DNA from 2 places in the Pseudomonas huanghezhanensis genome. Region 1 is predicted to be linked to the other one. Evidence: predicted binding sites of a transcription regulator. Region 1 holds the regulator's gene; the other holds the start of a gene.
The links. Region 1 encodes FliA, which starts transcription of late flagellar genes. Its sites were predicted from a motif close to CTAAAGTTTNNNNNNNNNNNGCCGNTAA; they were not measured.

Region 2: the regulator FliA is predicted to act here: its motif matches at 3,301-3,328, upstream of OYW20_RS17010 (methyl-accepting chemotaxis protein).

Annotation. Positions count from the first base shown of each region.
Region 1 covers NZ_CP113949.1:1,984,439-1,989,741, reverse strand. The annotation lists gene OYW20_RS08880 (protein phosphatase CheZ) at 1-179, opposite strand, end outside; gene OYW20_RS08875 (chemotaxis response regulator CheY) at 199-573, opposite strand; gene fliA (RNA polymerase sigma factor FliA) at 839-1,579, opposite strand; gene fleN (flagellar synthesis regulator FleN) at 1,576-2,409, opposite strand; gene flhF (flagellar biosynthesis protein FlhF) at 2,528-3,880, opposite strand; gene flhA (flagellar biosynthesis protein FlhA) at 3,892-5,303, opposite strand, start outside.
Region 2 covers NZ_CP113949.1:3,780,870-3,786,172, reverse strand. The annotation lists gene OYW20_RS17020 (hypothetical protein) at 585-743, shown strand; gene OYW20_RS17015 (hypothetical protein) at 744-1,409, opposite strand; gene OYW20_RS17010 (methyl-accepting chemotaxis protein) at 1,705-3,270, opposite strand; gene OYW20_RS17005 (CPBP family intramembrane glutamic endopeptidase) at 3,373-4,164, opposite strand; gene acnA (aconitate hydratase AcnA) at 4,404-5,303, opposite strand, start outside.

The DNA.
Region 1 (5,303 bases):
AGCTCGCGCGTCAGCTTGCCGACTTCCTGATACAGGCCTCGGTCGCGGGTCTGGTTAAGCTCATGGATAAGTTGCACGGCTTCGCCGAATTTGCCTTTTTCAAGGCTCTCGACCAGCTCCTGTGCGTGTTTCTTCAGGGTCGACTCAAAGTCACCCATTGACGAATCTTTGGAATCCATAGCGCCCTCGCAGCGAACATCAGCTATTGACGCGCTCGAATATCTTCTCGATTTTTTCTTTCAGAACTTGCGCCGTGAAAGGCTTGACCACATATCCGTTAACGCCTGCCTGAGCAGCTTCGATGATCTGCTCACGCTTGGCTTCAGCGGTGACCATCAATACCGGCAGACTGCGCAGACGCTCATCGGCACGCACCTGACGCAACAAGTCGATACCGGACATGCCAGGCATGTTCCAGTCAGTGACCAGAAAGTCAAAGGAGCCGCTTTGCAGCATGGGCAATGCGGTCATGCCGTCATCCGCTTCGGCCGTGTTGGTGAACCCAAGGTCACGCAACAGGTTTTTTATGATCCGCCGCATCGTTGAGAAGTCATCAACGATGAGGATTTTCATGTTCTTGTCCAATTCGACCTCCAAGCAGTCTTTAACGCGTCCAGCACCTGGACGCGCGTTCAATCAAAACCGGCACAGTTCCTTGACCGGGCTGTACGAAACGACGACGGGCTTGGCAAATCAACAGACGTGAAGTACGGCGCGACGCACGCGATATGCGCCTGTGCTGACCGGCTCCAGCCTTGTCTCTCTTGTTTCCCACGAACGCTCTGCACAGCCGGCTTTACAGGCAACACGGACCCAAAAAGGTCCGCCGCGTTGCCTGTCAACGCGCTCGCCACTCTCCCAAACGCCCTCGCAAACGAGCTGCGCACTGGCTATGTAACTGACTGACACGCGATTCGCTGACCCCCAGGACCTCACCGATTTCCTTGAGGTTCAGCTCTTCGTCGTAGTACAGCGCCAACACCAGCCGTTCACGCTCTGGCAGGTTGGCAATGGCATCGGCCAACGCGCTCTGGAAACGCTCGTCTTCCAGATCACGCGACGGCTCGAGCGACTGGCTTGCGCCGTCCTCGTGCAGCCCTTCATGTTCGCCGTCCTGCAGGAGGTCGTCGAAACTGAACAATCGGCTGCCCAAGGTATCGTTCAAAATCCCGTAATAATCATCGAGACTCAATTGGAGTTCGGCCGCAACCTCGTGATCTTTAGCATCACGACCTGTTTTTGCTTCAATTGCCCGAATCGCGTCACTGACCATGCGCGTATTGCGATGCACCGAACGCGGCGCCCAGTCACCTTTGCGCACTTCGTCGAGCATCGCGCCGCGGATACGAATCCCGGCGTAGGTCTCAAAACTCGCGCCTTTGGTGGAGTCGTACTTGGTCGAGACTTCGAGCAGACCGATCATGCCGGCCTGGATCAGATCTTCGACCTGCACGCTGGCTGGCAGACGCGCCAGCAAGTGGTAGGCGATCCGCTTGACCAGAGGCGCGTAGCGCTCGATCAGCTCGTATTGGGAATCACGGGATGATTTGCTGTACATGCGATACCCACTTGCTGTCATGACACAGGCCCCGCGCTGGTTTGATGCACCAGACGTTCGACGAAAAATTCCAGATGCCCGCGCGGATTGGCCGGCAACGGCCAGGTGTCCACCTTCTGCGCAATGGCTTTGAACGCCAGTGAGCATTTGGAGCGCGGGAACGCCTCATACACCGCACGCTGCTTCTGCACAGCCTTGCGTACGCACTCGTCGTAAGGCACGGCGCCGACGTACTGCAAAGCAACGTCGAGGAAGCGGTCCGTGACCTTGGTCAGCTTGGCGAACAGGTTGCGGCCTTCCTGCGGGCTTTGCGCCATGTTGGCCAGCACGCGGAAACGGTTCATGCCGTGGTCGCGGTTGAGCAATTTGATCAGCGCGTAGGCATCGGTGATCGAAGTCGGCTCGTCACACACTACCAGCAATACTTCCTGGGCTGCGCGTACGAAGCTGACCACCGACTCGCCAATCCCGGCAGCGGTGTCGATCACCAGCACGTCGAGGTTGTCGCCGATGTCGCTGAAAGCCTGAATCAAGCCGGCGTGTTGCGCAGGCGTCAGGTGAACCATGCTCTGCGTGCCCGACGCCGCCGGTACGATGCGGATGCCGCCCGGGCCTTGCAGCAGGACGTCACGCAGCTCGCACCGGCCTTCGATGACATCGGCCAGGGTGCGTTTAGGGGTAAGACCCAGTAGAACGTCAACGTTGGCCAGACCCAGATCGGCGTCCATCAACATGACGCGGCGACCAAGCTCGGCCAGTGCCAGTGAGAGGTTCACCGACACGTTCGTCTTGCCTACGCCGCCTTTACCACCGGTCACTGCGATAACCTGTACGGGATGCATGCTGCCCATGTTAATTGTTTACCTTGTCTTGCTTAGACCTAAGCCACATGTCGGGCTGCACGTTCGTTGTTTGAACAATGCCTGGCAGACCATCTAGGTGGGTGTATTCCAGTGTCATATTCTTCACCTAACCCACACGCTTGCCTGGGTTGTGATAAAGATCCGCAAACATATCAGCCATTGCTTCCTCGCTCGGCTCCTCCTGCATCTGCACGCTGACCGCTCGACTCACCAACTGGTGCCGGCGCGGCAAATGCAGATCATCCGGTATCCGTGGACCATCGGTGAGATAGGCCACAGGCAACTCGTGACTGATCGCCAGGCTCAACACCTCTCCGAGGCTGGCGGTTTCGTCGAGCTTGGTCAGGATGCACCCGGACAGGCCGCAACGCTTGTAACTGTGATACGCCGCCGTCAGCACCTGCTTCTGGCTGGTGGTGGCGAGTACCAGATAATTGCGCGACTTGATGCCACGCCCTGCAAGGCTTTCGAGCTGCATGCGCAGTGCTGGATCGCTGGCTTGCAGGCCTGCGGTGTCGATCAGCACCACGCGTTTGCGCAGCAGCGGCTCCAGCGCCTGAGCCAGTGACTGGCCCGGATCGACGTGGGTTACCGGAACATTCAAGATGCGTCCCAGAGTCTTGAGTTGCTCCTGGGCGCCGATACGAAAACTGTCCATGCTCACCAGCGCGATGTTCTGCGAGCCGTATTTGAGTACGTAGCGGGCCGCGAGCTTGGCCAGCGTGGTGGTCTTGCCCATGCCGGCAGGACCGACCATGGCAATCACACCGCCCTCTTCCAGAGGCTCTATCTCGGGGGTCGCGATCATACGGGCCAGATGCGCCAGAAGCATGCGCCAGGCGTGCTGCTGATCGTCGGTGTTGGGCACCATCGCCAGCAGGTCGCGAGACAACGGGCCGGACAGACCGACGCGTTGCAGGCGACGCCACAGATTGGCCTGCGACGGGCGACTGCCTTGCAGCTGATTCCATGCCAGTGAGCCCAGCTGTACTTCCAGCAACTCGCGCAGGCCATTCAATTCAGAACGCATCGATTCATAGGCGCGCTGACCGACCGCAGGCTCGCTCACGGCAGCGCGCTCTGCACGCTCAGCGGCGATGGCCGCGTGTACCGAAGGGCGGAACGGCTCGTCCAGCGTAGGCTCGATGTGTTTGTCGTCAGCGCTCAGCGGCAAGCCGGCGAACAGTTGGCGATTAACCGAAGCGTCCACTTCGCCACCGCCGCCCAGCTCAGCTTGAGCCGACACGATGCGCGACTGTGTCTTACGCAGTTCGTCTTCAAGTTCGATGTTCGGCACGCGCGGCGCCAGGGCCGACAGCTTGTAATCCAGCGCGGCAGTCAGTTCCACGCCACCTGCAATCCGCCGGTTACCGATGATGGCCGCCTCGGCGCCCAATTCATCACGAACCAGTTTCATGGCTTGTCGCATATCGGCGGCGAAAAAACGCTTAACTTGCATGACTCACTACCTCAGCCGTTCGGCCCGACAGTCGCTACGATGGTGACTTGCTTGTTGTCAGGAATTTCCTGATACGCCAACACATGCATGTTCGGTACTGCCAGGCGTCCAAAGCGGGACAACATGGCGCGAACCGGACCTGCAACCAGCAAGATCACGGGTTGCCCTTGCATCTCCTGACGCTGTGCTGCTTCGATCAACGAGCGTTGCAGCTTTTCAGCCATGCTCGGTTCGAGCAGAACGCCTTCTTCCTGACCCTGACCTGCCTTCTGAAGACTATTGAGCAATATCTGTTCCAACCTTGGCTCAAGCGTGATAACAGGCAGCTCCGGCTCAATGCCCACAATGCTTTGGACGATTGCGCGGGACAATCCGACCCGCACTGCGGCCACCAACGCGGCGGTATCTTGACTCCGCGCAGCGTTGTTGGCGATGGCTTCCGCGATGCTGCGAATGTCGCGCACCGGCACTTGTTCGGCGAGCAACGCCTGCAACACTTTGAGCAGCGCAGACAACGAAAGAATACCGGGGACCAGTTCCTCAGCCAGCTTGGGCGAGCCCTTGGCCAGCAACTGCATCAATTGCTGCACTTCTTCGTGGCCGATCAGCTCATGAGAGTGCTTGTAGAGAATCTGGTTCAAGTGGGTCGCCACCACAGTGCTGGCATCGACCACGGTGTAGCCGAGCGATTGCGCCTGGGCACGCTGGCTGATTTCGATCCAGACCGCTTCCAGGCCAAACGCCGGGTCTTTGGCGTTGATACCGTTGAGGCTGCCGAACACCTGACCGGGGTTGATCGCCAGTTCGCGGTCCGGGTAAATCTCGGCTTCGGCCAGGGTCACGCCCATCAGTGTCAAGCGGTAGGCGCTGGGCGCCAGATCCAGGTTGTCGCGGATGTGAACGGTGGGCATCAGGAAGCCCAACTCCTGGGAGAGCTTCTTGCGCACACCCTTGATCCGCGCCAGCAGCTGACCACCCTGATTGCGGTCCACCAGCGGGATCAGGCGATAGCCCACTTCCAGGCCGATCATGTCGATGGGTGTGACGTCGTCCCAGCCCAGCTCTTTGGATTCCTGAGAACGGGTTGGCGATGGCAGCAGGTCCTGTTGACGCTTGACCTCCTGCAGGGCCATGACTTTGACCTGATCCTGTTTCTTCCACAGCAGATACGCGGCACCGGCCGCCACCAGCCCAAGGCTGATGAACGAGAAGTGCGGCATGCCCGGCACCAGACCCATGACGATCATGATGCCCGCCGAAACAGCCAGCGCCTTGGGCGTGCTGAACATCTGGCGATTGATCAGCTTGCCCATTTCTTCCGAACCGGAAGCACGGGTCACCATGATCGCAGCGGCGGTGGACAGCAACAGTGATGGCAGTTGCGCCACCAAACCGTCACCGATGGTCAGCAGTGCGTAAACCT
Region 2 (5,303 bases), 1.8 Mb from region 1:
GCGCTCGGATTTCTCGGTTTTGGCTGTAGGAGAAGTGTTTGCGAGACCTATGTTCAGTTCGAAATTTCTTGATGTCAACTTTCGAATTTGCACAGCTTGACGCGATATCGGTTGAAAACACTACTCATTATTCAAAACCGCTGTGTGTCTGGAATTTCAGATTGGGCCAATGATTACGGGCATTGCTGGAAGCGCCATCTTTACAAAAGGTCCAATATGTCAGACGGGTATTACAGACGATTCCCAAGATGCTGTGAGGCGTCAGATTGGCTATTGCGAGATCGGGCTCATAAAATCATTGATATATTTTTAATTTTATTTTCTATGGTGGTCAAACGGGTGTCATAATTTATAAGGTAAGTCCAAATGGATAGGGTGCTTTTCGTGTCACACATTCAGAATCAGCCTTGCAAGTAGCGATTTAGTCGACGTTTTACCTGCTCGATCTGTGACGCCGTACTCGATTTCCACAGTCCTGGCGTCCTCGCTTTCGAGAAAAGTCCATGCAAAAGGTATCGTTATGGCTTGGTTGATATCATCCTTGTGGATTGTTTTTTAGCTCCCTGTACTCTGGGGAAATTCGTATGAATGGTATCTACGGCGTCACCGCAGCGTATCCGGGCATGACGCATCAAGTTCTTGAATCCACGTTGACGGTCGCAAGCCGCGTGAGTCTGCCCGGAAACGGAATCGCCAAATCCTGGCAATCTTTAGAAGGTCATGCTCAGTCAGATATCGAATAGTCAGACATTCATCGTCAAAACCACCGGCATCGACATGACTGAAACATTACCGGCCCTGTCTGTGACAAAGTATTCGATCAGTACACTTTCACTTGCCAAGCCCTCCAGATAAGCTCGACTGAAAACAATGGAAATGGGTTTTTCGAGGGTCTCCTCCATTGTCACAGTATGACCAGGACCCATCACGCCATTGCATAGTGTCCGTATAGAGTCTCCGATTTGCATATCTGAGTAACCCGCGATCTTGCCAATCAAGTCTTCTCCTAGTGTGACGTTGGGGAAAATAATAGGGGCTAGCATCGCTGCGCCTGGTGGGGTACGGTCGACTTTCAGTTCGATAGATTCGGAGACAACATGCTGTTCACTAAAGGGACTTGATGCTCGGAACGCCAGCTTATAAATGCCGTTAGATTCAAGCAGCTTTTCAGGCAGCTCGAAAGTCATTGTGTCGCCGGGTGCGTCGCTTTCTGTGATAGTCCTTGCATCTCCAATCAGCTGATCATCCAAGACAAGCTGGGCATAATAATGTGGCTCCGCTGCTTTCCAGACTTCGACATTAACCAGTATTGGCTGTGAAAGATCGACAGTCTGCAGTAACCCATCCTCTGGGTCGGAGCTTGGAACAAAAACCAAGGGTAATGGATATGATGTTTTAGCTGTATTCATGAGTTTTCCTCATTGGCACACACAAGCCTCACTCACAGTGCCATGCGTACCAAAGCCATTAATAATGAAGATCAGACAAGTACCGTCTCTGCGCGGTAACTATGTATCTAATCTGTATTTCAAATAATAGGAATGCGGCTGGGGTGTCAACCCTACATTTCACTGATCGAACAAAAAAAGCTCTAAGCACCAGCATCGTTACCAGCTACGCAAGCACTAATTCCTTCATTTAAAGCAGGCAAAAAAAAGCCCCGGCACAATCAGATGCCGGGGCTTTTGGTTTCTGCGTTGAGGCCTATCGATTAAACCGTTCTACCAACGAGTATTGGGTGTTGGCGGTTGCGGCCAGTTCGGCGCTGAGTGTGGCGGAGCGGCGAGCTTCCTCGGATGTCTGATCGGACAGTTGGGCAATGGTAGTGATGTTGCGGCTGACTTCTTCGGCCACCGAGCTTTGCTCCTCGGTCGCTGCAGCGATCTGGGTTGTCATTTCAGTGATGTTCGCAACGGCGTCGCTGATGCCCACGAGCGCCTTGTCCGCTTCCAGCACCCGTTCAACGCCTTCTTCGGCCTGGCGGTGTCCGATGCTCATGGTCTGCACGGCCGCGTTGGCAGTGTGTTGCAGCTTGGCGATCAGGCTGTGGATCTGGACAGTTGAGGCCGTGGTGCGTTGTGCCAACTGGCGCACTTCATCGGCAACGACTGCAAAACCGCGGCCCATTTCCCCGGCACGCGCGGCTTCGATGGCCGCGTTGAGTGCCAGCAGGTTGGTCTGGTCTGCAATGCCTTTGATGACATCCACCACACCGCCGATTTCGTCGCTGTCCTTGGCCAACTGGGTGACGGTCAGTCCGGTCTCGCCTACGGACGCAGAGAGCCGCTGAATGGCTTCACGGGTTTCGCTGGCGATGTCACGGCCTCGGCGGGTGAGGGCGTTGGCCTGCTGCGTGGCATCAGCGGTGCGTTGCACGTGGCTGGCAACCTCTTGAGTGGTCGCGGCCATTTGATTGATCGCGGTGGCAACCTGTTCGGTTTCCACACGCTGGCGCTCCAGCCCCGTGGAGCTGGCATGTGCGAGGCTGTCGGACTGTCTGGCTTGATCGGTGAGGTGTTCCGCCGTGTCCTGCAGGCGAGTCAGGCAAGTTTTCAAACGCGCCTCCTGGCTGAGGATCGACATCTCAAGACGTGCCTGCGGACCTCGGCTGTCGGTGTACATCTGGGCGATCAGCGGGTCAGAGGTGGTTTGTTCGGCAAGACGCAGCAAGCGCTTGATTCCGCGTTGTTGCCAGCTCAGGCCCAGCAGCCCCAGCGGCACTGACAGCACAGCAGCGAGCGCAAAGCCCCAGTGAGAGTTCAGGAATGCCCCAATCAGAAAGCTCAACTGGCTCACGAGAATAAACGGAAGCCAGTTCTTTACGACCGGTAGCCATTTGTCATGCCCAGGCACTGCCGGCTTGCCGCTGTTGATACGTGCGTAGAGCGCTTCAGCGCGGCGGATCTGTTCCGCCGTGGGTTTGATCCGTACCGATTCATAGCCCACCACCTGCTGTTTTTCGAAGACCGGCGTCACGTAGGCGTTCACCCAATAATGATCGCCGTTCTTGCAACGGTTCTTGATGATGCCCATCCAAGGCTGGCCCTGCTTGAGCGTGACCCACATGTGCTCGAATACTGCCGACGGAACGTCAGGGTGGCGCACGGTATTGTGGGGCGCCTTCAGCAACTCTTCGTAGGAAAAGCCGCTGATCTCAACAAACGCATCATTGCAGTAAGTGATCACGCCGCGTACATCGGTGGTAGAGATCAATCGTTGGTTGGCGGGAAACGTGCGGTCGCGTTGGGTGACGGGCTGGTTGTTGCGCATGAGCTATCTATCCGGGAAGGCTTTGAGTGGGTATCGGCGTGTCCTGACAAAAATTGAGGTTATTGTGATGAGCAGCCGTCAGCGCAGGCTCTGGCTCAAGCGTCATCGATTGAACATGGGGTAAGTGAACAGCGTCAAGTGCACCAGATTCAGGCCGAAGTGTGTCAATACAGCAGCCGTCAAACCTCCGAGCTTGAAGGCGATTCCGTAGCCAGCTCCGGCAAGTCCAGCCAGCACGACCCACTCCCAGCCTGCGCCGAAATGCGCCAGGCCGAATAATGCGGACGCCACAGCGATCGCCAGTACGTCACCGCCGGGGACGCGTTCAAAAAGTCGGCTCAAGCCTCCCTGAATGTAGCCCCGGAACAACAACTCCTCCGTCAGCGTAACAAGCAGTAGATTGTTGAATATCCAGATTCCAGCGTGCTCAGGCCATTTGGGTGTCCAGGCGATCATGCCAAGCCCCACTGCGGTGGCCATGCATATACCGGTGGTAATCAGCAGCACCACTGCGGTGGATAGCAGTGAGCGGCCCGTCGCGGCACGGTAAAACACCCACGGACAGGCGAGCACGACCCAAAAGCCTATCAGCGGTTTATCCAGATTGAGAAACATCGAAAACGGCGCTGCGTCCGGGCTCATGCGCACGGCCGCGATGGCGCGGGCGTTGAGAAAGCCCGGTAGCCAGTGACTCGCCAGGCCGATTGCTACTGCTATAAACAGGGCGTGGCCAAAGGCGAGAACGGCCCAGTGCCGAAAATGATTGACGCAGATGCCGGCCATGATCAGCAGACCCAGCGTCACTACAACAGGCAGGCTCAACTGCCCATAGATCAGTGCAACAACGTAGCCCAGCGTAAGCAGGGCAAGCGTCGTCCAGCGTAGCGCCGGCATGGCAACGTCCTTAAGCAGTGAAATGAGGCGGGGATTCTAGCGTTTAATAAACAGGCATGGCTGTCAGATGTGGATGAAAGTCGGCAGCAATTTTAGCCAGCCGTATGGCGACGCGCTGTAGGTTATTTCCGACGCAAAAGAACAGGGCCACGAGCGGGCCCTGAAAGGACTGGCTTTGCCAGCGATGCATGTCTGCGGCCAAGCGGTCCTCGCCTTGTGGGCAGGCGAGGACCGTTACCTCAAGACGCGATCAATTGGCGCAACACGTAGTGCAGAATTCCGCCGGCCTTGAAGTACTCGACCTCATTAAGGGTGTCGATCCGGCACAGCACATCGACATCCTCAGCCGCACCGTCTTCGCGCTCGATCTTGAGCTTGAGCGTCATGCCAGGCTGCAGGGTCGCACCGCTAAGGCCTGCGATGCTGATCGTTTCGCGTCCCGTCAGTCCCAGTGTTTTTCGGCTTTGGCCAGACGTGAACTGCAACGGCAGCACGCCCATCCCCACCAGATTCGAGCGATGGATACGCTCGAAGCTTTCAGCGATCACCGCCTTGACGCCCAACAGATTGGTGCCTTTGGCCGCCCAGTCACGGCTGGAACCGGTGCCGTATTCCTGTCCGGCGATGACCACCAGCGGCGTGCCTTCTTGCTGATAACGCATGGCGGCGTCGTAGATCGGGAGTTTTTCGTCCGTTGGCACGTGCAGCGTAAAGCCACCTTCTTCATTACCGAGCATTTCGTTGCGAATGCGGATATTGGCGAAGGTACCGCGCATCATCACTTCATGGTTGCCGCGGCGCGAACCGTAAGAGTTGAAGTCCTTGGGCTCGACGCCTTTGCTGCGCAGGTAACGTCCTGCCGGGCTGTCGGCCTTGATGTTACCGGCAGGGGAGATGTGGTCGGTGGTGACCGAGTCACCCAGAATCGCCAGCACACGGGCTTCTTTGACATCGCTGATAACCGGCAGCGGCCCTGCCACGTCATCGAAAAACGGAGGATGCTGGATGTAGGTCGAGTCTTCCTGCCACACGTAAGTCGCTGCCTGTGGCACCTCGATTGCTTGCCACTGCGCATCGCCGGCGAACACTTCTGCGTATTCCTTGTGGAACATCGCGGTGTCGACTTTCTGGACCGCGTC